3 regions of the Paenibacillus sp. Z3-2 genome follow, and region 1 is predicted to be linked to each of the others. Evidence: riboswitches for the same ligand, from Rfam matches in the RefSeq annotation. Region 1 holds a riboswitch; each other region holds the start of a gene.
The links. Region 1 has a riboswitch for cyclic di-GMP ahead of M1D71_RS14205 (flagellar assembly protein A). Riboswitches for the same ligand answer to the same signal wherever they lie in the genome.

Region 1 (10,682 bases):
CCGTCCAGGTCAGCAAATCCTGCACCATACATCCAGCCATCTATTTCACTCGGCTTGCCAAAGATGCTTCCTCCGGCAATCTCTACTTTTTGAATAAAAGCATCAACTTCTTCTCTGCTATCAGCACCAATGGAAAATATCACTTCTGCACTATGAGAAGTATCCGCAGTTTTTGCACCTGTAAATTTCTCAAACGCTGCATCCGGAAACAGTAGAATCGTCGTTGAGCCTATGACAAGCTGGGCTCTCTCGTTACCAACATTCTCCCCATGGAATCCGATCTCATTGAAAAAGGTGGTGGATTTCATAACATCTTTCACACGCAGGTTCATCCAGATTTTTTGTGACATGGCTGCAGCCTCCTAATATATACTTTCAACTACGTTAACTATACTCTACTTCTACCAGGGTTTGAACCCTCAGAGTGTTCTCTATATAATAACCATAATACTTACTTCACTTACCCAAGTTAGGGATAATTTGAAAAGAAGGTGATGGTTAATGAGCGAACCTTGGACTGCTTCAATGAGTGGTGCACCCTGGAATGATGACAAAATGAGTAACGCCGTCACTCAATTGCGAAACCGCGCTACGATAAGTTTTGTAGTTGGGCTGGACGAGGCGCATGATCTACGTCAACTGGATGAACATGTGTTTGCCAAACGCCCGGATCTGATTCTATCCATCTCAAACACTGATGTAAAAGGGCGTTATACCGAAGATTTTTTGGAGATTCTCGCTGCACTAAAGCATGTCACCGCTGTGCAGTTGGATCTCAAGCAACCACAAGATCTGAATAGACTGGGTGCGATGCAAAGGATGAAGTTTCTCAACATTCGCTCACCCAAAATTCAAAATTTGGATTTCATACGTAACTTTAAATATTTAGATTATCTCGCACTTAGCGGGAAATTCTCTGATCTCTCACCAATTGAGGACTGTATCCGACTGCGTACCCTGGTTTTAAACTGCACCATTGATCGACTTGATTTTGTTGTGGACCTGCCGTTAATCGAATATTTGGCTATCGATCAGTGTACATTGAGCGGTTCGCTTGAGGTCCTGGCTGAATCGAATATAAGCATGCTGAGATTATCCTCTATCCGTAATCTGACCGATATTGATGCAGTAGGGGCGCTACATAACCTAGTCTATCTACATCTATCATTACCTAAGATTGAGCGATTGTGCGACTTTTCAGGTATGAACAATCTCCGTCAACTAGAATTGGATTTCATGAAATCATTACAGGAGATTAACAATCTGTGGACTGCGAATCAATTAGAGGTACTGGTCTTGAAAGAGATACAAAAGGGGATCAAGGCGGAAGCTTTTGAGGGTTTGCTCGAAATGCAAAATTTGCGTCAACTGGATTTCCGTTTTATCGATCACAGCAAAGGTCGTATTGCTGCCATGCGTAAATTCATGATGGATGCAGGAAAAGGCGATCTTCTCTATGAGAATATCACTGAGGAAGAACGAATACAGTCCACGAGACTTGTGCATCTGTCCAAAATTCTAATGTAAGCATGACATGGTATAGATTGAACATTAGTACCCAAGCATAAGTAAGGAGAGAAGAGCAATCTCCAATGAGGTTGCTCTTTTGATCATGTCTTTTTTGTCTAACCCTATCTCTTAAAAAAAGATAAATATCAACAATAACCTATAATATATCAGGTTTTATTCCACAACATAATATAGTAACATTTACAAATAAATACTTTATTTATCATCTGATGCACTTTGAGAGGACGTGATATGTTAATTTCTATCCACTTTTGAAGTAGTTGAGAATGTTGAATACGCTTTCATTTGTGAGATCCATTTGAGGAGGATGAAGATATTGAAATTCAAAATGACACTAAAAAAATCAGTCCATGTTTTACTGGCATGTTTAACGGCTCTACCTCTGATGTTAACCCCGACACATGTGTCGGCTGCTAGTGACGCGAACATTAATTTATCCTCCGAAAAACAGCTCATCAAGGGTTTTGGGGGCATTAACCACCCAGCCTGGATCGGTGACTTGACGGCAGCTCAGCGTGAAACTGCCTTTGGTAACGGACAGAATCAGCTGGGCTTTTCCATTCTGAGAATCTATGTCGATGAGAATAGAAACAACTGGTACAGAGAGGTCGCTACCGCGAAAAGAGCGATTGAGCAAGGTGCACTTGTATTCGCTTCACCCTGGAATCCTCCCAGCGACATGGTCGAAACGTTTAATCATAACGGACAGACGAATGCCAAACGCCTGAAACACGATAAGTATGCCGCGTACGCGCAGCATCTGAACGATTTTGTCACTTACATGAAGAACAATGGTGTAGACCTGTATGCCATCTCTGTACAAAATGAACCCGATTATGCCCATGACTGGACCTGGTGGACACCACAGGAGATCCTTCGCTTCATGAAAGAGAATGCTGGCTCCATTCAGAATACAAAGGTTATGGCACCTGAATCGTTCCAATATTTAAAAAACATATCTGACCCGATCCTGAATGATCCTCAGGCACTCGCCAACATGGACATTCTGGGAGCACATACGTATGGAACCCAGTTCAAAGATTTTGCATACCCGCTCTTTAAGCAAAAAGGGGCCGGCAAAGAACTGTGGATGACCGAAGTGTATTACCCGAACAGTGATAACAACTCAGCGGATCGCTGGCCAGAGGCGCTGGATGTGTCCTATCACATGCACAACGCTATGGTTGAAGGTGATTTCCAGGCATATGTATGGTGGTACATTCGCAGACAGTACGGTCCAATGAGAGAAGATGGTACCATTAGTAAACGTGGATATAACATGGCTCATTTCTCCAAATTTGTACGTCCAGGCTATCTCAGAGTGGATGCAACCAAAAATCCCGATACCAACACGTTTGTTTCGGCCTACAAAGGGGATAACAAAGTGGTCATTGTGGCGATTAATCGCGGCACATCGGCTACAAGCCAAAGATTCGTTCTGCAGAACGGCAACGCTTCTACCGTATCTTCCTGGGTCACGGATAGTAGTCGAAACCTGGCAAGTGGAACACCGATTAACGTGTCAGGTGGAGCATTTACGCCACAGCTCCCGGCTCAAAGCGTAACCACGTTTGTAGCCAATGTAACCGGTAGCAGTGGTGGAAATCCAGGAAGTGCAACCACATATGAGGCAGAGAATGGTACCACATTTACCGATGCTGGCATTGAAACAATCTATCCAGGATACACAGGCTCCGGATACGTGAACTTTAACGCTATGACCGGTTCGGCCATTCAATGGAATGCCATCAACAACGCTACAACAGGTACCAAAAACGTAAAGTTTCGTTACGCCCTGGAAAGCGGAACACGTAACCTCGATATATTTGTCAACGGAACCAAAGTGATCAGTAACGAGCCCTTCCCGGCAACAGGAAGCTGGTCAACATGGAGTGAAAAGACCATTCAGGTTCCCATGAACACAGGAACCAATACGGTTAAAGTGGTCACAACCGGCACAGAAGGACCAAATGTAGATAACATTACAGTTACTGCAGCACAATAAGCACACTGTTCTACTAAATAAAGCCATATAACCAAACCCCCGTTCCAGATACGCTAGCCGGTATCTGGAACGGGGGTTATTTATTTTGACTTGACTTACAGTTAACTCTACCTCTTATACTTAGAATAGAGGTAGAATGAGAACCATTACGTAAATGTTCATAACAGGTGAGAAGGGAGAAGGAATGTGCTGATTCCATACAGCAAGATTTTACGGTATGACATTATATAAAAGGAATTGGAGATTTATTTAACATGACGAAGAGCACGAATTGGAATGTCTTTGGATTGGCCATACTGCTGGGTTTATTTTCGACATTAGGTCCATTTACGATTGATATGTATTTACCGGCTTTTCCTGAGATTGCAAAAAATCTGAATACAACTGCATCACTTGTACAATTTAGTCTTACTGCTTGTTTGTTAGGACTCGGTGTAGGTCAACTCGTTATGGGTCCTTTGAGTGATGCTTATGGTAGACGTAAACCCTTGTTGATCTGCATGGCAGCCTATATTATTTGTTCCTTGGCATGTGCCTTTGCTCCGAATATCGGACTATTGATTTTGTTTCGGTTCACTCAAGGATTTGCAGCATCAGCTGGGATTGTCATTTCTCGTGCGATAGCTAGAGATCTATACAGTGGACATGAACTTACTAAATTCTTCTCGCTGCTCTTGCTCGTGGGGAATTTGGGACCTTTGGCAGCACCTATCGCGGGAAGTGGAATTCTTTCATTCACGACATGGATTGGCGTGTTTGTCTCCCTTTCATTTCTGGGGATTTTCTTATTAATCATGACAAGATGGGGATTAAAAGAAACTCATCCAATTGAAAGACGCATGGTTCCTGACTTCAAACAGCAGTTAGGTAATTACAGAATGCTTCTGCGTGACCGCAAGTTTGTTGGCTACATGCTGGCACAGGGAATTATGACGGCAGGGGTCTTTGCTTATGTAGCAGGAACACCTTTTATTTATCAAAATATATATGGAGTCACACCAACTGTATTTGCCATATTATTTGCTTCAAACGGAATTAGTTTGATCATTGGTTCTCAAATCGTAGGTCGTTTGGCCAAACGCATACCTGAGCAGACCCTTCTATTATCTGGACTATGGCTTGCTTTAATAGCAAGTGTTGCTGCATTGGTCGTAACTCTGGCTCATGGTCCACTTTTTGCTTTGGTCATTCCATTGTTCTTCTTTGTTTGCTCGATCGGTATTACGTCAACAGCGGCATTCCCGCTTGCCATGGAGAGTCAAGCTAAGATGGCCGGAAGTGCAGCGGCACTCCTTGGAGTCGTTCCATTTCTTCTGGGTGCACTGGTTGCTCCTCTAGTTGGTATCGCAGGTGAGGATACTGCCGTCCCATTAGGACTCACTTTATTAATGACCAGTATCATTGCAATTGTTACTTATTTTCTTCTTGTTAAAAAAACCTTACATCAACCAACGCATGCCCAGACTGATCCTAACTTTTAGAATAGGATGTCATACAAGCTTCTTGTCAGAGAAAAACAACAGGCCTTCGATGACTCGAAGACCTGTTGTTTTTGAATTACAGAGATATCGCTTTATTCGCCATAGCAACGTCGTTGGCGAGGAGTTTAGGAAGATCATAAGAGGGGTAAAGCCCCCGCTCTAGCATAAAGTAAAATACTTTACCATGTAGTTGGATAGCAGCATTCAGTTGTTTCTGTAATGTTTCACGTAGTTGTGGAGTTGCAGTTTCGGTAATCGCAATGGCATAGTTGCGAACCGATGTTTTGGCAAAACTCAGCAACTGTCCAGCGTAAAAAGCAGTCATATCCATTTCATTACCACTATTTCTGGTTCCTTCTGGCGCTAATGGATAATATTGGAGGATCTCCTTTAAATTTTGTTCAATGCTTTTAATGGCTTCCATATAAAGTGCATGAAGATCTTGGTTCTTTACATCGTTCACTACCATTTTAAAATGTGTTAACTGATTGCTCTGAAAGGCTGTCAATTCGTGAAGCTCCATCGTTTCATGCCAAGCGAGATGCTGGTTTTGCCGATTTGGTTCATAAGTATACATTTGAATCCCTCCTAAAGTTATGTGTTAGCCTATGCATGGCGCCTATAAAAGGTACTGTAAAAGAGACGTATTCAAAAAAAAATTAAAATTATTCTGAATATATTGGGTCCATGAAATTCATAATAACCACAGACTGCGGATAGAGATAGCCACCATTTGCAGGAAACAACGAATAGGAGGAAATACAAAATGCAACTGCAAAACCATCAAAACATTGAAACAGGTACTGTTCCACCTCAACTGAACCATGGCGGGCATGAAATGTTTGATGTCCATGAAGTACTCGCAGGATCCATCAATACAATGAATTCGTATACTATGCTGAGTGAACACGTAAAGGATCCCGAGCTTCGAGACATCTTACAACGTCAGAAACAATTTATGGCTAATGAATACAACATAACATTGGAATGTTTTAAGACCGGACAAGATCCTGCCATGCCGACCCAGAGTTATAAAATGAATCAGGGTAATGATTTTACTTTTGGCATGAAACCAAGTCAACCCAAAAAGCCAATGCAAACTGCAGGTGAGATTTCTGACCAAACCATCTCCCTTAATATGTTAAATGCAGTAAAGTCGGGGGCGTTAATGAAAACAACAGCTGCATTAGAATCAACGAATCCAGTTGTACGCCGCGTACTTGCGGATTCCTTGCCAAACTGTATTGAGATGGCTTATGAGATCTCGATTTATCAAAATAAAAATGGTTTCTACCAAGTACCGCAGCTTGCTCAGCAAGACATGCAGCAAATGCAAAATAGTTACGCTCCTGCAATGCTTCAACCGCAAATTCCTGGTAACCTTCCTCACTAAAAATGAAGCGCCGTATCTCGAAATGAGATACGGCGTTTTATTTGTTTGTATTTCAAACTTCAAAACAGGACACCTAATGAAAGCCATCTTCAACCTAAGGGTGCTCAGTTATACTGGATAAAGGAACTGTCATTTCCTGCTCCGAGTCTCCGACAGGATAAATTCGGGCCGTTTCATCCTCATTGACATGCTGGATAAAGATAGGGGTATCCTGATAAGTTACCTTTTTCATAATGGTCGATTCAGATATTTCGATCGCTCTTTGTTTGTTCATAGGAGTTCTCCTTATTCCGAGTTTCATTTGTTTGATCAATAGGACGGTGAGTAGATATTGTTATTTTTTGGTCGAGTTGTGACGATTGTCCTTGAATTTCTGCGGCAGCCTCCATCTGATTATTCAGCTGCTGTTCAATCTTCCGATTCCATGTGCTTCTTGTTGCTGCCTACTCTTAGCCAAAACGATTCCTCCATGTTGTGATCGATTTTTATATTCTTTGCATCATTACATTGCACTAAAGCGTGTAAGCTTATGCAAAGTTTGTAGGAAAATCATTGAAATATTTTATTTGCTATACAAAATATGACGAAATTTGTCGAAGATATTCTTAACTTACTTGAAGGAGACGTATGATGAGCATAATAATTGTGGACGACTCCAATCTAAATTTATCCTTTATAAGGGACGTGTTAACTAAGGCGGGATATTGCAATATACAAACTGCCAGTTCTGCAGATCAAGTATTTGATTTATTAGGCATAGCTGACGGGAATTCCCCCCGTAAGCCGGCAGCGGTAGATTTAATTTTGCTGGATATAGTCATGCCAATAATGGATGGGATTACGGCTTGTAAAAAGATAAAGGAGCATGCTGTTTATTCTGATTTACCAATTATTTTCTTAACAGGAGACAGAAAACACTTTAAAGAGGCTTTTAATGCAGGAGGCATGGATTTCATAGAGAAAGGGGGACCGGAATATGAACTATTGGCCAGGGTTAAGTCAGCACTCCGATTAAAAAAAGAGATGGATATCCGTAAAACAAGGGACAATCGGATGCAAAAAGAACTACAGTTGGCCAAACATTTGCAAAATAGCGTGCTAAGCCCCTCTATTATGGAACATAACATTCAAATTCATGGGAAGTACATTCAATCGGAAGAAGTATCTGGAGATATGTTCTATTGGACTCGTATCGATGAGCATCGATACGGAGTTCTTTTAATTGATGTTTCAGGCCACGGCTTATCATCTGCATTGATCAGTATGTCCGTTAGATCCATGATGGATGAGATGGTAAACAGACGAGTGGACCCTGCTTTAGTCTGTGATGAGCTAAATCGGCAAATGATACGTTTATTTACCAACAGTAAACTCACTGTTTATTTTACAGCAATATATATACTTATTGATCTCAATGTAGGGGAAATATATTACTTCAATGCAGGGCACCCTCCAGGTTTAGTCTTGCTTGAAAACAGGGAGACGATTCAACTCAAAGGAACGACTATACCTATTGGAATCAAAACAGAGATTGATAGTCGTATACAGACATGGAAAATACAAGGGGAAACTAGAATATTACTATATACCGATGGCTTGGTTGAAGTTCCCGGTCACTCAATCAAAGATGGGATTTCCCAACTAGAACGTTATGCCAAGAGTTTGATTCACCTCGATAATGATTCTTTTGTGGACCGAATTGAAGAATGGGTTCAGCACAAAACGGATGATGTTTGTATTATCTCTATAAATCTAAAATAATTTGGTAGAAAAATGTTGTATTTTGTCGATTGAATGGATATAATCTAGGAGAAAATAATAGGGATAAAGTACTAATTAAATTGGGTAATAAAGGCAAACTCACTGAAAGGTGGGGACGCAAAGCCACGGGCCTAAGTGTAATCATATAAGGCGGCCGGGTTGCCAAAAGGGGGTATAGCGACTTTTCTTTTTGGGATTAGTCCTTTTTTTCTCACGGGGCAATGCGGATTAAGCCGATAGATGAGTGAGGGGTATATAATGAAAAGGACTGTGATATCCAGAGGGAAGACGGTAACCGAAGCTGTCAATCTCGGATTGGAACTGCTCGGTGTCACAAAGGAAAACGCGAATATTGAAATCATCGAAAATGGGTCTAAAGGGCTATTTGGAATTAGATCTAAACCGGCATCCGTTAAAGTTTCAGTTATTCAACCCTTAAAACAAATACCAGGAGAGCTCATTTCGGATATTAATACGGATTGGAATGAAACGAAGATGGAGGCGGAGAATTATGTAAATTTAAATGCCTCTCCGCGGTCTGTAGAAGGTAAGGTATGGGTAGAAGAAGGGCGAATTATGGCTCAGGCCTCGCCTGATAACTATCCTCTTATCAGTCCGGTAACTGGTGCCCTAATCAGGAAAAATGGAACTTTGATTGATCAAACCGTAACGGTGACCGAGCTTGATGAAATCAGTATTACGTTGGATGAGGATAGAATTGAACCCGTCTGGAAGATTACAGTGGATGAAGACCTGATGAAGGTAACAGTTAGCGTGACTCCTGGATATCGACTATATCGCCGTTTGCTTGATTCAGCCCCCAGTACCCATTTGTTAATCGAGTTCGAAGAGATCAGACAGCCCAGTTCCATTGTGCCAGAAGTGATAACCTCTTTCTTGAGAGAGCAAATGATCACTTATGGGATTATATACGATAATATCTTGAAGGCTTGCAACACAACAGAGCCAGGGTCTTTTCAAATTGCCTCAGGGCTCCTCCCGACACAGGGTATTAACGGCAGCTTTGAAATGGCATTTGATACGTTAGCCAGAAATGTACAACCAAAAACACGAAAAGACGGTACAGTCGATTACCGGGAGATCAAAGAGTTTCCAACTGTAAATGAGGGGCAGATCCTCGGACAAATCAAACCTCCCATATCGGGAACACCTGGCGTAAATGTGAAAGGGGAAGATGTTCCGCCTCTACCCGTTTCTGCAATTGTTCCATTGGAAGGAAAAGGGACGCTCTGGACGGAAAATGGCACACAAGCAGTAGCCATTAAGGCGGGGATGCCGCAGATTCATCAATACGGACTTCGTGTTCGGGTAGCGATTATCCCCAAACTGTTACATGGTGGGGACGTAAACATGGAGACGGGTAATATACATTTTCAAGGCGATGTAGAGATTACGGGGTCTGTGCAAGACAACATGAAAATCGAAGCAAGCGGCAGCATTCTTGTACACGGCAATGCAAATATGGCAAATTTAAATGCTTCCCAATCTTTAATAGTACATGCCAATATTATATCGAGCAAAATTACGGTCGGAAAAGGAAGCATGCTCCATGCAGAAATGGAGCCTATGCTAAAGGAAATATCGGTAAAGATGCGCTCATTGAAATCAGCTATTGAACAAATCAGTCAAGCAGCTGCCTTCAAAATGAATGACTTTAATGCTTCCGGCTTGCGTCCCTTACTAAATGTGTTATTACGAGGGAAGTTCAAAAGTTTTAATGAAATACTCCATCAAATCGATGAAAAAATCAACATGAATAAATCCTACCTGGATGAGGACTGGCATCTCTATGCGAAACAAATCCATAGCGGATTTTTAAATACGCTGAACAGTCATTTCCGGGGAATTGGAGATCTGGAAGACTTCCAACAAGTGACTGAATACCTTCATTCCATGGTTGAGCCTCCAGTAGAAAATAGTATATTCGCAAAGTTCAATTACGCACATAATAGCAATATCTACTCTGGAGGCGATATTAGCATAAGCAAAGGTTGTTATAACAGTATGGTGTATTGTCAGGGTCATATGGAGGTCTACGGGTTCCTCAGAGGAGGAGTATACTTCGCCAATAAGGGCTTAAGTATTAATGAAGTGGGCACAGAGGGGAATGTAACTACCAAATTGCATACACCTGAAGGCTCTGATATTCAGATCCGAAAGGCTTACACCGGAACTACTGTACAGATTGGCAAACAAGTTCACACTTTTACCAAAGATACTCAACAAATCCACGCCCGTCTTAATGAGGATGGGGAGCTAATACTTAGTTAGGAGTGGTTTCTATGTTCACATATGAATTAGCGATTCAAAATACTAATGCCATCGTTATCTGCAAGGGTGATATCGATATTGATGCCAGCGACCTGTTTGAGGATGATATTCAGCCCGCATTAAGAGGATGTACAGTTATCTGTTTCGACTTTACAGAGGTCTATTTTGTAGATTCTTCAGGAATAGGGTTGATTATCAAGTTAGTCAATGACCTGCAAGA
Region 2 (10,682 bases), 3.3 Mb from region 1:
TTGCTGACCACCGTTGAAATTGCCGTTGTCATACCCGCGAACGATGTCAAATTCATTCGCAATTGCGACAGCATTGCCATACCACACATTGGCCAAAACATCCGGGAAATCCGCGGTTTGCGCATCCGAATGCATCAGTCCCAAGCCGAGAACGACGATCTCTGCAAACTCAGAGCGGGTTACGCTGCGGTCTGGTGAGAACGTGTTGTCGCCGTTCCCTTTGAGATCCAGTCTTGCGGCAATGTTGTTGACATCTTCCTTGCCCCAATGGGATTGTACATCCGCAAAATCTTGCGGGTTCCAGATGACCGAATAGGAACCACTGCTACGCAGATCATTAATTCGTGCAAAATAGCGGTTGTTCATCTCAGTTACTACCGTTGGCACATGATATACGCTACCATCCGGATTAATAATAACGCCTGTGGTAATCCGGTTCGGGTCGATACCTTCCGGCAGAGCGATGTATCTCACCGAATATCCGTCCAGTTGACCGCTTCTTACCGTTTCTCCGTCATGGCTGAATGTCAGATCCAGATCGACCGGATCGACCAGCAGCTCATAACCTGCATCTGCTGCCTTATTCTTCGCAGACGAAATCAGTGCTTCCGAGGAACGTTTAATATCAATACGCACCGCAATGTCGTTCAGCGCCGCATTGCCCAATTGTCCAGTGACTCCGGACAGGTTTACATTCGAAGCGGGTACCGGATAAATCGCCAGCAGATTGCTGACATTCAAGCTGGCTCCCTTATCATTCAATTGTTTCAGTGTGTCTGCTGTAAAACCTTCAACGGACATGTCGCCTGCTTTCGACGAATGCACCGCCAAATCCTGACCCTTGCCTTCGGAGATGGCAGCTACCAGCTTGTCCTTATCAATCGTTACCGTCGCTTGGTCACCATTTACCGTGCCCGAAGCGAACGATACACCTGAACCGTTAACGGTTGTTACGATGTTCTCCGGTTTCACCGTGTTGTCGGTCGCTGGTGGAGTCGGTGGAATAGTTGGATTAACTGTGCCCGAGTTACCACCACCGGTGCTGCCGCCACCAGTGTTGCCACCGCCGGAGTTGTCGTTACCGGAGTTGTCTCCGTTCAATACTACGAGTTCTTTCAGCGCCTTTTGTAACTTGGTCAGTGCCTGATCTACATCGGCTTGAGTCGCGTTCTTGTCTTCCAGCACACGATTCGCTTCTGCAAGCTCGCGTTCTAGGTTTGCCCAGCTTGCTGGGGTATACTCGGATGCGGTCAAGCCTTCCGATAGAGCCACTTCCCTTTTCAGCTCTGTTTTGTTCACTTCCCCAGTTCCGTTTGGTACGGTATAAGTCACCGACTCCGATGCTGCCGAATCTGCATACGCTGGGTCATTCGACTTCGCCGTTACCGTAATGGTGTATTCACCAGGTGCTAACGATGGTTCTAGAGTCGACAAGTCAAGTTCAGTTCCGCTTGGTACAGAAACTGGTCTGATATTGCCTTCACTATCCGTTATGCTCACTTCGTAGCTTTCTGCATTTTCGACTGCATCCCACGTTAACTGATCTTCAGTCACTTTCACGTTGCTTGGTGCAGCTAATGAAGTTGCTGGGGTTGGTACGGTGTACGTCACCGGTGCCGATGCTTGCGAATCTGCATACGCTGGGTCATTCGACTTCGCCATTACCGTAATGGTGTATTCACCAGGTGCTAACGATGGTTCTAGAGTCGACAAGTCAAGTTCAGTTCCGCTTGGTACAGAAACTGGTCTGATATTGCCTTCACTATCCGTTATGCTCACTTCGTAGCTTTCTGCATTTTCGACTGCATCCCACGTTAACTGATCTTCAGTCACTTTCACGTTGCTTGGTGCAGCTAATGAAGTTGCTGGGGTTGGTACGGTGTACGTCACCGGTGCCGATGCTTGCGAATCTGCATACGCTGGGTCATTCGACTTCGCCATTACCGTAATGGTGTATTCACCAGGTGCTAACGATGGTTCTAGAGTCGACAAGTCAAGTGTCGTTCCGCTTGGTACAGTAACTGGTCTGATATTGCCTTCACTATCCGTTATGCTCACTTCGTAGCTTTCTGCATTTTCGACTGCATCCCACGTTAACTGATCTTCAGTCACTTTCACGTTGCTTGGTGCAGCTAATGAAGTTGCTGGGGTTGGTACGGTGTACGTCACCGGTGCCGATGCTTGCGAATCTGCATACGCTGGGTCATTCGACTTCGCCATTACCGTAATGGTGTATTCACCAGGTGCTAACGATGGTTCTAGAGTCGACAAGTCAAGTGTCGTTCCGCTTGGTACAGTAACTGGTCTGATATTGCCTTCACTATCCGTTATGCTCACTTCGTAGCTTTCTGCATTTTCGACTGCATCCCACGTTAACTGATCTCCAGTCACTTTCACATTGCTTGGTGCAGCTAATGGAGTACTCGGGGTTGGTACGGTGTACGTCACCGACTCCGATGCTTCCGAATCTGCATACGCTGGATCATTCGATTTCGCCGTTACCGTAATGGTGTATTCACCAGGTGCTAACGATGGTTCTAGAGTCGACAAATCAAGTTCAGTTCCGCTTGGTACAGTAACTGGTCTGATATTGCCTTCACTATCCGTTATGCTCACTTCGTAGCTTTCTGCATTTTCGACTGCATCCCACGTTAACTGATCTTCAGTCACTTTCACGTTGCTTGGTGCAGCTAATGAAGTTGCTGGGGTTGGTACGGTGTACGTCACCGGTGCCGATGCTTGCGAATCTGCATACGCTGGGTCATTCGACTTCGCCATTACCGTAATGGTGTATTCACCAGGTGCTAACGATGGTTCTAGAGTCGACAAGTCAAGTGTCGTTCCGCTTGGTACAGTAACTGGTCTGATATTGCCTTCACTATCCGTTATGCTCACTTCGTAGCTTTCTGCATTTTCGACTGCATCCCACGTTAACTGATCTCCAGTCACTTTCACATTGCTTGGTGCAGCTAATGGAGTGCTCGGGTCTACCTGTAATTGCCATACCAAAGCATTACCTTCACCATAAGCCGCATAAAGATTTGAATTGTTGTCGGCAATCAGATTCTCCAGCCCCGTCAAACCGCTAGTGGCTGCTTGTCCAAAGTTGCCTCCCGCAGCCATCCGATTTTCTGCGGTAATACCGGCTTGTCCGGTAAAATTATCGGATAGAGTAAGGAACGTATTGCCTTGTAAATTAACGTTTCGCTCGGTCTGTTGGCCCGATACTTTATTCCCCGTAATATGTGCTGTACCGGAAAGATTGAACTTACTTCCCGTGAGGACATTAACACCACCGCCACTATTGCCAGTAATTTCGCCTCCGGTCATATTGAACTGACCTTTATCGCGGATAACAACTCCTCCGCCACTATTTTCAGCCATTATGCCTCCGGTCATGTTGAACTCTGAGTTATAATCAATTAAGACCGCACCTGAAGACGCATGCGTATTACCTGTAATTATTCCTCCGCTCATTTCTACAACCGCTCTACTAGGGAGATCACTTTTGATGTAGATTGCACTTCCTCCATGTGTGGAAGTACTATTACGTAAAATAGTACCTTCCTCAATGATCAGTTTTGAATCATTATAGACGTTCATTATTCTTCCAGTGAAGGCTCCTACCTCACCCTTGGCATAAATAGCATCAATAATAATATTTTTTAATGTAAGCTGACCTTGCTCAAGATGCATAAGTGTGTCTATATCTCCCGTCTCACCTGTTGCCGCACCTTTACTCGATCCACGCTGAATCACAGCAGTATCTACGCCGGAGGCCGTAGAAATCGTAACATGCTTGTTGTCTTTCAAATGAAGATAGTACATTTTGCCGTTATTATCAGCTTTGACCGACAAATCGATATTGTCCAAGACATATATCGTTCCTCCATCATTCACCTCTTGATAGGCTTTGTACAATGTAGCGTAAGGATGGTTTCGAGTTCCATCATTTGTGGTGTCACTGCCACCGCTAGATACATAAACATCAGGTGAAACTGCAAATTTTCTACTTACAGGTTCCGACTGTGTATTATTTTTATTAGCTGTAACATTGATCGTATAAGCACCTACACTCAGGGCATTAGCAACTGGAAGCTTCCAGTTCCCGTTCACGTCAGCAGTTACCTCTTCAGAAACGACGATAGACTGGTCTGCTGCACTAACGATCTTAATCGTTACTGTAGCATTAGGTTCTGTTACCCCGCTCAGCGTCGGTTTTTTTCCTGTTACCTCACCATCGGTACTCGGTTGGTTCAAGTCATTCTTGAATGCTCGCCATACCAAATTCTGACTTGCATCATAACTTGCAAGAATAGCGCCAGAGTCGGCAATCAGATGCTCGATACTGCCCAAACCGGCTTCTGTTGCTTGTCCAAACTGCGTCCCTGGTACCATACTCTGCGTGGTAATACCTGCCTCTCCAGTATACACACCGTTTAGAGTCAGAGTTTTATTGCTTTCCAGGTTAACATTCAGCGCTTTGCCTGAATTATCTGTATTCCCCGTGATACGCGCTTCGCCCGAAAGGTAGATCTCTCCGCCGTTGGTACCGCGAGATTGAACTCCTCCGCCAGTATTGTGCGTGATTAGGCCACCGGACATATAAAATTTTGTCCCAGAATCAACTGCGACCGCCGCACCTGTCAAATCACGCTTATTGCCTCTAATTTCCCCACCTCTCATTTCTACAACCGAACCAGGATCCTTGAGATGGATTACGCTTCCTGGAAATTCAGAATAACTACCACCTAGAATAACACCTTCTTCAATGATTAGTTTTGAACCAGCATAGACATTAATTATTCTTCCACTGATCTTCTGATTATTGTAATTACTATCAATGATAATATTTTTTAATGTTAGCTCGCCTTTAGTTAAATCAAAATGCGTATCAAGAGCATTAGTACCACTTGGCTCCCCACGCTTAATCGTAACAGTATTTACTTCAGGGGCCGTAGTTATCGTAACACGCTTGTCTAAGTTAAGCTGAAGTGCCTCTGAGTTTTTAGTTGTTTGTGTGATATCGTCCAGGAGGTAGATCGTTCCTGTCCCCCCGTCACTAATCTGACTATAAGCCATACTCAATGTAGCATACGGCTTCTCCTGGGTCCCATCACCTGTTTTGTCATTGCCTCCGCTGGATACACTAGATACATAAATTTCCAAATTTGTTCCTTCTTCAGCAGCATAGCTGACTTGCATTCCTGGTCTTAACCCCATGCCCGTGAAAACTAGGATGAAAATTAGAAACATAATCCCGAATTTCCTTAAATTAATGTTGTTGCTAAGCATTTAGATCCATCCCTTCCCAAGAATCGTATGATATCTTTTAAAACTCTACATTCTCCCTCACTTTCCTCTTTAACTACTATGTCAGGGTCATAAGAGCTGTAGTTTTCGACTTAGAAAAACCGATACCGGCTATTTCACAGCCCCCGACTCCTTCAATAGAATAACTAAAACCCCCATCCAAAAAGCAAATGCCAATAGACGGAGGTTTCCATCGTATTCGGCAACTGGCTGGCATAGGTCAATAGAACCATTAGCCCCTGTAGCTTTGCGTCCCCGCCTTTCAACAGGTTTGCTCTTATCGTACGGGTTTTATGTGTAATACTTGGTAACAAAACTACTTAAATATTGAGTCTTTTTTTATAAAAATGCAAGGTGCTCAAGTCTTATTTTTGTTGTATTTTATCATATTATGTCTAATATAGTACTTTGGTAGCTTCTTTTGATATTATATGCGAAAAATCTACATGTGTCTGTTAGAGATAGAGTCTCCTGAAAGAACTGCCTCTGATTTGCAATCATTCATCATTTCACCACTCCAAACCATTGACCTCCCTTTATTTAAAGGTACTTCACCTGAGGGTCCCTACCCTTGTGAAGAGCGATTCGGTGAGCATAGCTCTCGTTTTCTTGGGGAAAATCATATCACTGATCTGACTGATATTCTCCCATATCGATCCTTCTCGCAGTAAGATAAGCTTATTTATGTGTTAGACTACTAAAGAAGAATTGCCGATCTATACTAGAGAACGCTACACAACTGGATGCAGGCAGTTATAACGATAAACGTAGTTAGAAAGGAAACCCCATGAATAGTTCCTTGAAGCAACTAATGAAATCATTATTAGCACCAGCGTTTTCCGGTGCAATCATAGCCATTCTGATATTTTATCTTGATTACTTTCAATTCGAACTTGTTGAGAAATTTCTACTTTTTGCGGCTTTCGTCATTGTACCTCTTGTGATTTTACTTTTGAACCATGACGAGAAGAATAAACATCAACGAATGATTTATGCTGCTATTCAATGGCTTCAATTTCCCGCTGCGCTTCTTACCCTGACCTCGGTAATGAGTAGTAAGATGTGGGGGTTAGAAAGTACGGCAATCCCAGGGATTCTGTCCCTTGGGTGGCTACTGTTCACACTGCTGCTTGGCATCTATGGCTTGACCACTATTGTGATCTCTAAAGGAAAAGCAGCGGAAATAGCGATTGGCGCGGGGCTCGTTTATTTTTTTATCGGGGGCATTTGGTTTACCTTATATCAATATCAATTAAACCTCTTCCAAGCTAATCCTGCAACGCACGCGTTAAGTTCGCTCCACTTTCATTTCTCATCTGCTATCGTTCCAATTTTTATTGGTGCACTGGGACGCATCATGACGAAGAAAAGCTGGTATCCCTGGGTCGTTGCCATCGATATCATCGGACCCATCTTGATTGCTATTGGTATGATTTTCTCCAAGCCAACTGAATACATGGGTGTCACTTTTTTCGCCTGTAATATTGTGGTTTACACCGCTTATCTCCTTACTTACTTAAGGAAAAACGCTTTGGATAATAAGGCGAGCATCTTTTTAGGCCTATCTTGTCTAGCCTTTTACGCGGTTGTCGTCCTTTCTATTTTCTATCCGTTACTGAGAAACATGTTTTCCCTAACTATACTCGATTTCATTCCCATTTACGGATCTCTGCATGCGTTTGGTTTTGTTTTATGTGGACTGATTGGTTGGGTGTACACGGTAGACTTCATTAAGAAAAAAAAGATGGTCGAGGAGAATAGATAGGGTGATCATCTTTATGAGTGATTACATACAAAAATAAGTGGGCAAGCTGGATGGAACACATATATTCCCATCCTGTTGCCCATGCAAAAACATGAATTGGTGAATGTGATTTTCAGCCTGTCAATCGGCTTCATAGGAGTAGTTTAGTCAGGTTCGTGCTATAATAGTGTTCACATAAATAACATTCATCATTCTGCCGAGATGGCGATGATTAAGGAGATTGAATTTTGACGAACAACCATGATATTGGAGCAGTTAACGAACTACCGGAAAACTTTGAAGAGCTCAAACGAGCGGCTAATCGGACGTCAAGCTGGAGAGACAGACTGAATGCGGTGAACGAATTGGGGAACTGGGATACAGCCCCTACCATTAAGTTGCTGCAGCATGTTTTGACAAGTGATCAGGTGTTCCAGGTGCGTGAAGCCGCATATTTCAAGCTGAAGCAGTTGGATGAAGATGTACAAATGCCTGCCAAAAACAAAGGTGAGCTGTTTAAAGGTACTAACAAAATTTTGCTACGGATTAAAAAAAGCCTTCCTGAAGGTCACACATTTGAGCAATTTAAGGAAAAACTGCAAAAGACACGTCTGGATATTTATGATACTTACGAGGGCGACAAAGATGCTGAGTTCGACTCCTGGCTCCATGAAATTTGGGAGACACTAGGTAGAAGATAGCCGCCGTTCACCGTATAATAGCTGAGTACAAAGCCACTCCAAAAAATGGAGTGGCTTCTTTATTTCTTAGAACCTACATTCAATTTCACATGTACATTCCCTGTAGATGCGAAGTGATGTGATATAAGATTTACTCTGGTATATAAGGAAGATCCAGTGTCTTCGGAACGTTGATGACATGTTTTTCTGTATAAGTGCGGATACCTTCCGCGCCGTATTCACGGCCAATACCAGATTGCTTGAAGCCACCGAAAGGGAACCGAACGTCGAGACCCTGCACAGCAGCTGTATTGATCATGGTCGTTCCAGCTTCGAGTTGACGTGCGACGGAGATGGCATCCTCTTCTTTCCCCCACACAGAACTCGTCAATCCATATATGCTTTCATTGTGTAGATTAATAACCTGCTCTTCATTGTCAAATGGCAGAATCGGAACCGTAGGACCAAACTGTTCCTCCACCACAATCGGATCATGAACATCGCAACCTAAAACAAGCGTAGGTTGTAAGAAGTAACCTTGGTCAAACAGCTTCTGATCAAGAATTTGGCCGAGAGGGATGACCTTAGCCCCGCGATTTTGCGCATCTTCCACCAAACCAAGCACGTAATTCTTCTGCTTCAGGTTATTAATCGGGCCTACTGTCGTATTTGAATCAAATGGATCACCAATTCGAACCCAGCGATTAGCCGCCTCTATATAATTTTCCACAAACTCATCATAAATAGAACGGTGTACATACACACGTTTGGCGATCATACAGATTTGACCTGCTGTCAAGAAATTAGAAATGACAATCCGACGCATTGCTCGCTCATCATGAACATCAAAGCTTTCCAAGAAGATAGCCGCATCATTACCACCAAGCTCAAGCGTCATATCCTTAATCGTTTCCGAAGCAGCTTTGATAATATGCTTAGCTGTTGCGGTTCCGCCTGTAAAGGCGATTTTAGTAACAAGAGGATTACTAGTCAGTTCAACGCCCACATCCGCATCACCATGAACGACATTGATTACACCAGCCGGGAACTCGCTCGCAATAATCTCTGCCACCTTCGCTGCCGCCAGTGGCGCATATGGACTTGGTTTAAGCACAATCGTGTTGCCCGCAAGTAAGGCAGGAGCGATCTTAATCGTAGATAAAGCAATGGGATAGTTCCATGGACTAATCGCTGCCACCACACCAATTGGATCATAGGAAAGAATCGTTTTACCATTCTCATGCTCTTTGATCTCTTCCTGTAGAGCCGATTTGGCTTCATTACAAGCAAACTCCATCCACATTAACGAAACATAAATTTCACCGTGTGCATCATACAGGGGCTTGCCATGCTCTCTGGACAGCAAATGCACAATTTCATTCTCAGCTGCTCTAATCTTCTCGATCGCCTTGCGCATCATAATAATGCGTTCATCAATGGAGGTCTGCTTCCATGTTTTAAAAGCCCCTGCCGCCGCTTCAATCGCTTCAACCGCTTGTTCTTTCGTAGTGACAGGGAAATAACCTACGATCTCTGTTGGGTTTGTCGGATTCTCTTTTGCTAACTGCGAAAGGGATTTTACATTTTGACCATTAATGAACGCTTCAACTATAATTGTCTCTTGGTCTGCTTGGATCGTCATTTTACATCCCCTCCGTTATTTAAATGGATTAAATCCAAACTTCTTCTGCAATTTCCTTCACATAACGAAGTTTACGCCATTGTTGTTCTTCCGTTAAAATATTGCCTTCTTCTGTAGACGAAAAGCCACATTGTGGGCTCAAACAAAGTTGCTCAAGTGGTACATAGGTTGCCGCCTCTGCAATCCGAGCTTTAATTTGTTCCTTATCCTCTAACTCGCCTGTTTTCGATGTGAGTAAACCAAGCACGATTTTCAAATCTTTTCGATTCACATATTTTAATGGCTCGAAACCACCTGAGCGCTCATCATCAAATTCTAAAAATAATCCATCTACGTTTAAGCCTCCAAAGATAACTTCAGAAGCATAATCATAACCACCCGTTGAGAAATAGTTCGATTTATAGTTACCACGACAAATATGCATCGTCACCACTAAATCTGCCGGTTTATGAGACAAGGATTCATTAATCATGCGCTGCATCGTTTTCAACTCTTCCGCCGGTTCCAGACCTTTAGCACGTAGCTTATCGTGACCAGCGTCTGAGAACAGGTCGGCCCAAGCTGTATCATCTAATTGCAGGTATCGACATCCCGCATCATAGAAGGCTTGAATGGCTTTTTGATACGCCGCAATCGTATCCTGAAGGAATTGCTCTCGGTCCGTATAGATATTAGCGTCATTTTCCAATCGATATAGCAGCATGTTAGGACTTGGAATGGTCTGTTTCGCCACAGCGTCACCTGCATGCTTTTTCAAAAACTCAAAATCCTGAACAAAGGGATGACTTGAGAAATCAACTTTACCAACAACACGAATCCCACCCTTGCGCGTTTGCATATTATGGAATTTCGGTCCATCTATTTGCTCATACAACTCTACGCCATCCAAGCCACCCAGAAAATCGAAATGCCACCAGCTTCTGCGGAATTCACCATCCGTAACTGCCAATACGCCATTTTCTTTTTGCTTTTCAATAATTCGAATAATCTCTTTATCTTCCACAGCTCTTAATTCCTCATATGTGATGTTGCCTGATTTATATTGTTCACGTGCCTGACTTAAATCTGCAGGACGTAGAAAGCTACCTACATGATCATTACGAAATGGTATCATAACTATTTCTCCTTCTAACTTTTTAGTCTAATGAGTATAGCATGATCAAAAGGAATGCTTGTTATATGAAAAAGGCATGGCTAGTCATAGCTTTTAACAATAGCTAAAAGACTTTAATACGCAAAAATCCACAACCTTCTATGGTAGTGGATTTATAGGGTGGAGCGAGTGCAGTGGTCATAATGATAA
Region 3 (10,682 bases), 300 kb from region 1:
TTGCTATGGTTATCAATTTAACGCAGTTGAAATTTAGTGGAATGTTCAAAAAGGAGGAGGATTAAAGTGGGCAACAGCCAGACGAGGAATGACTTTATTTCCAGAATAGTAATTATTTGTTTATTCATTATACTATTCGTTATAATTATGATTCCATTCTATGCAGTGGCTCTATCTTCCTTTAAACCAGGTGAATCATTAGTTAGATATGGTCTTAACCTAAGTTTGGATTTTAGTATCATGAGTTTTGACAATTTCATTTATCTGTTTACTGGAGAACATGATTATTTTGTATGGTTTTGGAACAGTATGATTTTAACAATCGTTCAAGTGGTTTTAACACTTTTTGTAAGCGCATTTGTTGCTTATGGTTTTGCAGCATATCATTTTAAAGGTAAGAACTTCCTCTTTATATGTGTTTTGCTCATTATGATGGTGCCTTTCGAAATACTGCTGGTTCCTTTGTACAGCCTAATTAATGATTTGAATATGGTGAACAGCTATTCAGCAATCGTTCTGCCGGGTATAGCCAATGCCGCGACAATATTTTTCTTCAGGCAATATCTAAGAAGCATACCCAAAGAGATTATTCAATCTGGGCGGGTTGATGGCGCAAACGAATATGCGATTTATTTCAGACTAATTATGCCGATTATGAAGCCATCCTTTGCGGCAATGGCCATTCTGAATGGTATGAACAGCTGGAATAATCTGTTGTGGCCATTCATGGTGTTGGGAGATCAGAGTAAATATACACTGCCAATCGGTTTAAAAACGTTGTTAACTCCTTATGGCAATAACTATGACCTATTGATCGTGGGCTCCTTCTTCTCCATCATTCCAATTTTCATACTGTTTATTGCTTTCCAGAAATATTTCATAGACGGTATGACTGCAGGTGCTGTTAAAGGGTAGTATATATCATGATGAAACAGGTGATTAGATGGAAGTCCAACAAAGAGTGTTACACGACATTCAACCATGGATTGAGCAGAAAGCTGATCCTTTTATTTACCGACATTCGGACGGTTATTATTACTTCGTAGCATCCGTTCCGGAGTAGATCGGATTGAAATCCGTAGAGCCCAGAACCTTGAGGGGCTTGTTACATCAACTCCTGTAGTGATCTGGAGAAAGCGCGAGACTGGTATCCTTAGTGCCAATATTTGGGCGCCTGAACTGCATTTTATTGATGACAAATGGTACGTGTATTTCGCTGCCGCACAAAAGGATCCGAATATCGAAGGTAACTCTAATCTGTATATATCTAAAATGAGCAATCCGTGGACGCTGACTGGGCCGCAAACGATGATTTCCATGCCGGAATATGACTGGGAGATCATTGGTTATAAAGTGAATGATGGCGCGGCATTTCTTCGCAAGGGTAATCGGGTATTCCTCTCTTACTCGGCTAGCGCCACTGATTTTAATTATTGCATGGGCCTGCTTGAAGCCGATGCGGATGCTGATTTGCTCGATGCCACCTCATGGCGCAAGTCGCAAGCACCGGTTTTCTCGACAGATGAGAGCATCTCTATGTATGGTCCCGGTCATAATTCCTTCACGGTGTCAGAGGCCGACGAAAAGACGCTATTTGTGTTCCACGCAAGAACGTACAAGAACATTATAGGAGATCCGCTGTACGATCCGAATCGCCATACATTTGTGACGGAGCTTTTGTGGACGGCTGACGGCAGACCCGATTTCCGCGGCTCTGTTGCAGCACTTGCACGTTCTATACAGTGAACGAGTGTCCCAACAAGGATGGTTGATGGATTTGAGTTCGTTTATCCAATTTGCCAAAGAGAGACAGTAAGAACATCGAAGGCACCCAGTAGGGTGCCTTCGATTTCGCTCTATAGATAATACGCCGAACCGTATCACAAGTATGGCGAAAATAATCGCCATTAACCTCGTGGATTACGGAAATGTCATCTTTGAAAAATCGAAACTATGCGATCGCTGTATCTTCAATGAGCTTAACAGTCGGTAGTTGGGGTCAATTACTTGTTCCCCAACATATCCACTCACTCCTGCACTCCTTCTACAACTTCTTTCGGTATTTCCCTCACTTTGATATCTCCACCTAAGAAAAGGTTTGAAGGGTAGTACTTTTTGAACTGGGGTGATCGCCTTGGGACCAAGTTCGAGGACGAGGTTGATTGTTTCTTCCAGATTGCTTAGTTGTTCTACAATCTTCTTACCTATCTCATGCGCCTGTATCGTGAAAAAAGCTCTCGGCAAATTGAAGGTTTCGACCTAGAGGAGGGAAAAGGCGGATTATTCCTGTCGACAATCTCGCCGTTGTCAAACCATACCTACAGATAGGGATAAGATTTTATTTCTCTTCTTTCTTCGACGGAAACCACTCGTAGCAGTCTTCAAGAAGGATCTGGATGAGTTACTCTAACATAGGATGGGGCAGATCTGATAGATCAAGCAGGTCAGGATTGGGGGGACCTTCGAAAGAGTGGCGGCTTTTCAGATAAGGGAGTTACAGATTGCGTGTGGCCATAGCGGACGCACAGCGGGCAGGGCAGAGTTGTTCATCACAAAGTAGCCTCAGTCCCTCCCGACTTCGGCGACTAGAGGCATTCCCATCACTTCAATTACCCTGATGTCTCGAATCACCGTCGAACGTGAGATGTTAAACTCTTGCATGATTTCCGAAATGGTAAAATGGGCGGCGCGGTTGTTGATGTACTGCATGATGATGTTAATCCGTTCTACTTTTTTCATTCGGACCTCTAAACAGTATCATATTTTGACATGATTTATCGTGATTATAAACCCATGAAGCGAAGAAACAAATACTTAGAAGGAGCTGTGATGAGGGAAGCACATAACTCTTGAGGAGAAAGACAGCTTTATCGTTGTCGGTGTTGGAACGGAACTGAAGAGCGATTACATGGATTATGCCGGCGTCATGACAGAAGCATGGGTACCGGAAGAACACAGCGTGAGGACAATACCTCGTCATTAAAGGCGAAGGGAAGACGGCCGCGTATTGGACCGTACCATCATTCTCGCATTCTCTATTGCATTGAGCGGGATCGGGCAATTGATGCGATATGGCGGCAATGTTGATTTAGTAACCGATATTGGATTTCCGTTATATATCACGAGCATTCTCGGGACTTGGAAATTGCTCGGAGTTATTGCGATCGTAATACCAGTTTTCCCCCGGCTTAAGGAATGGGGGTATAGCGGTATCTTTTTTCTAATGATAGGTGCGGCCTTATCTCATGTATTCGCTCATGATTATGGGGATGGTGGATTCCATGCTATTCTTCCGCTCTTCTATGCTTCGCTTTGCATCGCCTCCTGGGCGCTGCGTCCGAAAAATCGTTCTTGGTATTGGAACAGAGCTGAAGAGCAATTACACGGATTATGCCGGGCATGAATAAGGAGAAGGAAAGCTTTTGGCGGTCAGCGGAGCAGGATGGAAGGCTTGATACGTTAAAGGCGATTGCTGCGAACGACTATATTTTGCTGTAGACGTACAGGGATTGCCTTTGGTCAAGTCTTGCCAGTAGCCGATAATTACGCCTATGTTGGTGGGCCTAATGCAACGGTTGAGATGGGGCAGCGAGATAGCCTTCTATATGGATTCCGGTTGTAGAGAAGTACAACGATATCAGCAGGCGGAATGAGGAATGTCCGCTATCGTTGACTTCATCAAGCGGTTGACTGTCTAGGGACAAGAACTTGGTTCCTATGCCGAAAAGAACCAGAACATTGTGTCATTTCCAATTAGATTGTTATCTAGATAGTTGCATTAGTGGAATCGTGTTTCAAGATAAAAAAGCGCATTACCATAAAAACGCTAAAATATCGTCAATAACTCACCCAATATACCCAGTTTTTTATTAAAAAAGAAGGCTGTCCCAAAAGAGTCGTTAGCTAACGACCTTTTGGGACAGCCTCTCATAATACGACCGATACATTAGTTCAACGCTTCCAGTTTAAGTGGACACATCCTGCCCAAATTTGTGACATTGAGGTTATCCTTGTACCGAATAGTCGTTTTAGAGTCTTTTCAATATTACCGTTGCTCTAAGGAGACCGCAGGCTGCTCATCAGCCTGGGAATATCCTCCCGTGATGGCACTCGCGTAAAGGCGATGCCAAGGAAGGGTGACTCCTCTCGATCCGCCGCGACATAGCCGACGCGATCCGGCCCTACCGCAGCGAGAAAGTCCGCAGTCTGCGCCATGCGGTCTACGCCCGGTTCCGCGAGGCCGACTGCCAGCGCATAGATACCGTCGTCGCCCATACAAAGGGCGGGCCAGTCTGGCCCCGTGTCCGAGAAGAAGCACAGGTACGGATTGTGGCCAAAGGCATGGAACGCGAGATCGGAGAAGCCGATCTGCCCGAAACGCAGGGGATTGAGTTCGATCGGCACCAGCACGCCGTCGCTGCGCTGCCGGGCTTCGAGGTGGAACGCGAACCGGCGTGCCCCAGGGCCGAGGCGTGCTCCGATTCGGTTCAGCAGCGCGGTGGCGGGCGGCAGTAGTTCTCGCATGATGGGGCGAGAAGTGAAATAGACCACATCCGCTACATCGCCCGGCGTGTCGAAGGGATGCTCGTAGATGCCGGTGATCACCGCCTCGCCATCCCGGTTCCAGAAACCGTCGCAGGCGAACTCGGTTCCCGCGATATAATCCTCGACCAGGAACAGCGTGTCGGACACGACATCAGTGCCGATACGAGCCGACGCTTGAGCGATCTCGGCCAGCGACTGCGTGACGGCCTCCGGCCAGGCGTCAGCTGAGGCCACCACTCGGACACCGATCGAGTTGGTGCCGATGCTCGGCTTTAGCACTACCGAAGTACGGTCGCATGATGGCCTGAACGCGTGGAGTTCGTCGGGACGCAGCTCAACACAACGGAATGCGGGAATGAGATCGGACGTCAGCCGGCGGAAGGCCGCCTTGTCCTTGCACAGGCCCGCAAGCCGTTTGTGCGCGGGGGCGGCAAGGCGCATGATGTCGGCGTAGCTCGGCTCCCAGCCATAGAAGACGGGGTTTTCGTACCAGCCGGACTCATCCGGGACCGCTGGTGCTCGGTCCCCAAGGGTGGCCACGACGTCGTCGAAGGCCGGTTCGGTACAGAGCCGGACCGTGACTTGCGTGAGCGCGGCCTGGAGGACGGGCGAAAGCGCTGGGCCGGAGAGCAGGCAGCAGACCGATTCGTGCGTCAGCACCACAGCCTCAACGGCTTGCCCGGCTGGTATCCGATGAAGGCCTGAACGCTGATCCGGATGCCACCGGAGAAGCGGCTGACCGCATGCGGCTTGCGCGTGTTGATCAGAACCAGCTCACACTCCTGGGGATGGATGACGACCGGCTTCGGCAAGTCGGTGCGCGCGATGGTGCCGTCAGGGAGCCGCTCAATGTCAGCATACGACAGGGTTGGGACGTTCCAGCTCTCGAGCGTGCCGCCAACCGGCGGCATCTTCAGATAGATGTTCGCGCTGAGCTGCTGGTCGAGCGGGCAGACCGACGCAGGCAGGCAGTCGACATGCGGCTTCTCTTCGAGAATGTGCGAATCGTCGGGCGGCATGATGCGCACCATGCCGGCGAACATTTTCCGGCCCTCGAAGGCGGCTATCGAGGCGCCATCCATCCAGGCCTCATCAAGATCGAGCCGGAGCCGGTCGATGGGCGTCAGATTTGGTGCACAAAGATCGCGCAGCCGGCGCAATCCCGGCAGGGCCGCCTGATAGTAGGTCTCCCGTTCGGCGCTGCCGACCGGGCGGCCGTAGGTCGTGTTGAACGGGGTCCCGACACGGTAGACCCCATAATATTTCTGCTCCGGCACGCCATCAGTGTAGACCTCGTGTGTATAGGCATCAAGCGACGCCTGGGCGAGAATGAAATCGATTATTTTCTGGGCTGTCCCTGGAGAGACATAATTCGGTACTCGAATCGCTGGCACTTTCTCTTCGATCAGATCGCGAATGTTCTCAGGCGAGAGGGAATGGTGAATGGGAACTTCATCGTAATTGTCATCAATTATGTTCGAATCAAACATCACATCATTTACCTCCAATTCAATAAATAAGAGAACGTTACTTATATAAATATTTTTTGAAATTCTTTTCTAACGCCACGGTTGTACTTCAACCACCCCCTTAAGTATTTTTTCTACAACGTGTGATGGAGATGTACCCATATATTTACTTTTTGAACAGCACAAATAACCTCTCATCAGGTATTCTTGAAGAATAGACGGAGGTTTCCCGTCGTATTCGGTAACTGGCTGGCATAGCGAATATTCGCCTTAGCCCCTGTAGCTTTGCGTCCCCGTTTTTCAGCGGGTTTGCCATTATCGTACGATATATGGAATTGTCGTGTAATGTAAATTTACCTGATGTTTTGTCATAATGAAATAGAGCTATATGATTATTTATTATTAAATAATTAATCATATAGTCCTAATTTTACAAATAAATCTATTCTTTTTAGCTATTATTTTTGTATATGTTTATATATCATAATGTAGTTTGAAATGGGGTAGGGGGGATTAAACAAAACTCTCCTCGTTAAGCTAACGGGCAGGGTAGTTCCAATATGTGGATTTTCTTGATAAGATAAAGTAGGAAGTTACCTTTTAGTGAAAGGGGGGCATTTAATAAAAGGTCAAGTTTATGTTGAATATAGAAGGCTAGGTTTATTTGCTATAAAGACTGCAGTCAACGATTTCTCCATAATTGAGGTGCGAAATGGACTCCCTTCTTTAAGGGACGAGCTGATCGGGGAGCTTCATTCAATTGGCGAAAAGCAACCATACAATGAGACAACAAAAGAAGATTTAGATGTTTCCAGAAAATTTATACATATAACACTAGCCGAAGCGAAGAACTACATTAAAAAGGTGCTGTTAGAGGGAAATAGTTGATGGAATAGCTAACTCACAAGTTAGTCTAAGGACAAAAAGGAACAACGAATACTAATCTCTAAAAGGGAGGGTAACACAGTTCATAATATGATGAATAAGAGACAATTTATTGAGATGACAGTTAAAGAACAACGTTCTGTAGTACTTAAAATTAATAATCAAGATGAATTTTTCCGTGGTGTTTCTAAAGAATTAAATGAGGGCTCCTTATTTGTTGAAACAGAAGAAGGCATAAACTATGAATTTAAAATGGTTGACATCATTGAGATTTATGCTATTAAGTCTTCATCCCCTGAACATATTGATATACACTCCCCAGTTTAATGAAGGGTAACAAGGATGACCTTGAAAACCTTGTACTCCTGTTTGAAGATTTAAATGACGATGTAAAGAAACAAATTATCTTTTCTTTATCAGAAGTGCTTGGTAAGCAAGTGATCATTTCGAAAATGGATATGGATTCATACAATTTATCTGAGATTGAGATGATTGCTAACACTATAAATGGATATATACTCACTATTAAAATACAGGATATTTTTCATTCGGAAATTTCTGAATTACACAACAATATGGATTTACCTCAAAAGACTTATTTGGGGCAAGGGTTAGATCATAATCGAGGATAAGTTATAGATAAAGTAACATTTTTATTAATCAACTAACGGGAAACGATAGCTCTATAAATTCATGTGAAGTCAATCGTAATAGTGGTTGGCTTCTTTGACTTTAATGATTTCATTTAAACCATAATTTAAACTTCCTAACTCAAATTGTACATTTTGAAGGTGTTACTTCCCCCAACCGATATTTTTAATGATTTTTCATTCATAAAGGACCTGAAACGGGCATTTTTACACTTTTTCAAAGCGAAATAGGAATGTGTGTTTGTAGATGGGTGCATTGGAAGCATAAGTTTGCCATGAGTCGAAATTGGACGAAATAAAGTTGCCGTGAGTCTCCATTAGGACGACTTTTCATTAAACTAACGGGCAGGTTAGTTTAATGATGAATACAACTGAGTAGTAGGATTTTTCACTTAGGGCAAGCTGAAACTGTAATAATTTGCTCAATAAGCAAAACTATTATCTCTTCTTCTTATGCAAACTATACTTGCGAACTAGCTGGAATCTCTACAGGTATCAACATTCAAGACTAACTCTCCGATATAAAGAGTAATAAAATTGGGAGGGATATACATCAAACATATGAAAATCAAAGCAGGAATTATACTACTCTTCCTTAGTATAATTCTCGTAATCGGTGCGTGCTCAGGGAAAGGGAGTGGTAGTCTCCATGTTGAACTTACCGTAACAGAAGTTTTTGATAAGGAAAACCGACTCAAATTCACCGGCATCACTAATTTACCAAATGAAACGAAACTTGTTCTATCTGTAACAGGTGAAGATGAATATTCTGCTCAGACAAAAGTTCAAGTCAATAACGGTATGATAGAAAGTGAGTGGCTCTCTAATAATGGAAAAGGTTTAGTACCTGGAGTGTATAGTCTTCGAATCACATCTCAAGCAGCTATAATACAGCCTGACTCAGTTCAAAACATAATTGGTAAGCAAGGCGAAAATCTTGAGGGTGAGTTTGTTTTGTCCGAAGAGACCCTTGGAAAAATGATTGGATATACATACGCTTTTAGTACGAGTGATTCTCAGACAGTAGCGATCGAGAGCGAGACAATTTGGGATGAGGTGAACGGCTATTTAGCCTCAGAACAATATACACTAATAAGGGAGTTTATTGATAAGATCCAAACACCGAGTCAGGATCTCCAGATGATGTATCACCTTTCTATGTATCATATCTATGACCAAGCTGGAGAATATAAAAAAGCATTAGAGTCCTTGTACAGCATTCCTAAGGGTTACACTGGCCGAAACGAAGATTTAATCAATTATTACAAATACTTGAATGATTTTTATGAGGATGAATCTCCATTTAGCTTTAATGATTACGTAGCACTCTACAGAAAAAACCGAATTACCTCAATTTCCTTTGCATATTATAAAACTGAAAGCGTACAGACAAGTAATACTCAAAACAGTGATGCAGACATATTTTACCAGTATATAATGCAGGAGTTCGATGTCTTAACGAATTACGGAAACAATTACGTTCCTGAAATACACGACCCCATTGTACTTGAGAAAGCTAGTAAACATTTTGGGATGTCCGTGAGTGAAGTAGATGAGATTTTTATGGCTAGAGCTATGCAATTACCATAAAATTATTCCTTTTCTTAAAGGAGAAAATCCATTCTAATTAAGCTAACGGGATACGTTAGTTTAAGCATCGGAAGTGCTTAGAGATTTCAAGAAATATTATTTTCCTCTGTCATTACAAAATCAGAAAAATTCTTACCGGAACATTAAAAAATCTGTGAAGATCTTGTAATGTACTACAATAAAGAACTTGAAATTATAGCTCGAAGAAGAGACTGGGATGCGTACTTTTTGCTGAAGCTGGAGATCTCGGATTCCGAGAAGGCGCTGTTGCACAAATCAGCCGAGAAGCTGAAGGGCCTTATTAAATCGATTGAAGTCTAGTAAGAAGAACAGCCAAGGAGGCATGCTCCTTCTTGACTGTTTTATTTCGTTCGAGACCCTTAGCGAGCCGTCCAAGTGCCGTCGACCGTGATCATTGTCTTCATAAAGTCGGGGTTACTTATGGGACAGCCTCTTGATGGAAATCACCACAATTAAGACGATGGCTACGACTGAGCTCTTCAAATGCCAGACCTGTCAACAAACAATCTCATGCAAGCTCTGTAAGAAACAATGCCTCAAACTTCGCTTTTCCTTGCTTTTCCACCCAGGTATTGAAATCCGTAAGTTTGGGGAAAGCCTTGCGTACAACAGAAATATCGACCTCGTGGCCTTCTTCGCTTAGCCATTGAAACACGCCGGCCAAGATTTCATTATGCTGACGCAACGCGTCCATCGGAACTTGAACGTAAGGAATGGTTCGGTTAGTTATATGGCCTATGGCCTCGACAATCTGCAAGGGTGTTAACTCGTCGCCAGCAATTTCGATTGTTTTACCCAAATAATTGTCTGGGCTATTAAGTGTTAAAACGACGAAAGCACCGATGTCGTCCACAGCTACGAGTGGGATCACTGTTTCTGGCTTGAAGGCTTGTGCGATTGTTCCGTTCTGCACGCCGGCTGTCATCGGGTCTGAGAAGTTTTCCATGAAGGTGGCGGGACGCAATATGGTAGCCGGCACATCGAGTGAAAGAATGTACCGCTCAATATCCCATTTCTGCATATCCCGATATCGGGATTGCGCATCTGCACCGCCAACCGATGTATAAATGAAGTGCTGGATGTTCGCCTTTAGGGCAGCGTCAGCTACAGCCTTCCCAATACGTCTCTCATCGGCATTGGTTTCGAGAGTTGGGTTCCAGCTCGACGCCTGAACACTGAATACACCATAAATCCCCTGCATAGCGGTATCGAGCGAGGCAAGATCAGTCATGTCACCTAAAAAAAGCTCGGCTCCCAGTTGGGATAGTTTCAGGGCCTTATCGCTTGATAAATCGCGAACAAATGCACGAACCTTCCAGCCATCGGCGATTAGATGCCTAACGGCCGCACCTCCTTGTTGTCCGGTTGCTCCCAAAACTAATATCTTTTTATCACTCATATCCCCAAGCTCCTCTCTAAGCTTTATAAGACTATTTACGCTTAAACTAAACCATAGCATGAATAAGTCCTGTTGTTATCTTAAAATATCATCTATATTATTTAAAGAAGGCACATTTTTTTT

Region 2: another riboswitch for cyclic di-GMP. It lies ahead of M1D71_RS29120 (S-layer homology domain-containing protein); the one in region 1 lies ahead of M1D71_RS14205 (flagellar assembly protein A).
Region 3: another riboswitch for cyclic di-GMP. It lies ahead of M1D71_RS15425 (hypothetical protein); the one in region 1 lies ahead of M1D71_RS14205 (flagellar assembly protein A).

Annotation. Positions count from the first base shown of each region.
Region 1 is NZ_CP096397.1:3,155,170-3,165,851, forward strand. Features, by position in the region: gene M1D71_RS14160 (VOC family protein) at 1-350, opposite strand, end outside; gene M1D71_RS14165 (hypothetical protein) at 502-1,527, shown strand; partial or broken gene M1D71_RS14170 (carbohydrate-binding protein) at 1,859-3,112, shown strand; gene M1D71_RS14175 (carbohydrate-binding protein) at 3,203-3,535, shown strand; gene M1D71_RS14180 (multidrug effflux MFS transporter) at 3,790-5,016, shown strand; gene M1D71_RS14185 (spore coat protein) at 5,093-5,593, opposite strand; gene M1D71_RS14190 (spore coat protein) at 5,783-6,409, shown strand; gene M1D71_RS14195 (H-type small acid-soluble spore protein) at 6,504-6,683, opposite strand; gene M1D71_RS14200 (SpoIIE family protein phosphatase) at 7,040-8,170, shown strand; cyclic di-GMP riboswitch class I at 8,253-8,337, shown strand; gene M1D71_RS14205 (flagellar assembly protein A) at 8,411-10,462, shown strand; gene M1D71_RS14210 (STAS domain-containing protein) at 10,474-10,682, shown strand, end outside.
Region 2 is NZ_CP096397.1:6,535,186-6,545,867, forward strand. Features, by position in the region: gene M1D71_RS29120 (S-layer homology domain-containing protein) at 1-5,205, opposite strand, end outside; cyclic di-GMP riboswitch class I at 5,512-5,599, opposite strand; gene M1D71_RS29125 (YndJ family transporter) at 6,101-7,078, shown strand; gene M1D71_RS29130 (HEAT repeat domain-containing protein) at 7,306-7,758, shown strand; gene M1D71_RS29135 (aldehyde dehydrogenase family protein) at 7,889-9,379, opposite strand; gene M1D71_RS29140 (5-methyltetrahydropteroyltriglutamate--homocysteine S-methyltransferase) at 9,408-10,493, opposite strand.
Region 3 is NZ_CP096397.1:3,456,420-3,467,101, forward strand. Features, by position in the region: gene M1D71_RS15385 (carbohydrate ABC transporter permease) at 1-65, shown strand, start outside; gene M1D71_RS15390 (carbohydrate ABC transporter permease) at 97-915, shown strand; partial or broken gene M1D71_RS15395 (glycoside hydrolase family 43 protein) at 944-1,746, shown strand; partial or broken gene M1D71_RS15400 (helix-turn-helix transcriptional regulator) at 2,028-2,739, opposite strand; partial or broken gene M1D71_RS15405 (transcriptional regulator) at 2,843-2,935, shown strand; partial or broken gene M1D71_RS15410 (DoxX family protein) at 2,979-3,349, shown strand; partial or broken gene M1D71_RS15415 (hypothetical protein) at 3,303-3,622, shown strand; gene M1D71_RS15420 (ATP-grasp domain-containing protein) at 4,057-5,205, opposite strand; gene M1D71_RS15425 (hypothetical protein) at 5,199-6,035, opposite strand; cyclic di-GMP riboswitch class I at 6,252-6,338, opposite strand; gene M1D71_RS15430 (hypothetical protein) at 6,618-6,902, shown strand; gene M1D71_RS15435 (hypothetical protein) at 7,017-7,226, shown strand; gene M1D71_RS15440 (hypothetical protein) at 8,111-9,139, shown strand; gene M1D71_RS15445 (hypothetical protein) at 9,308-9,460, shown strand; gene M1D71_RS15450 (NmrA/HSCARG family protein) at 9,669-10,559, opposite strand.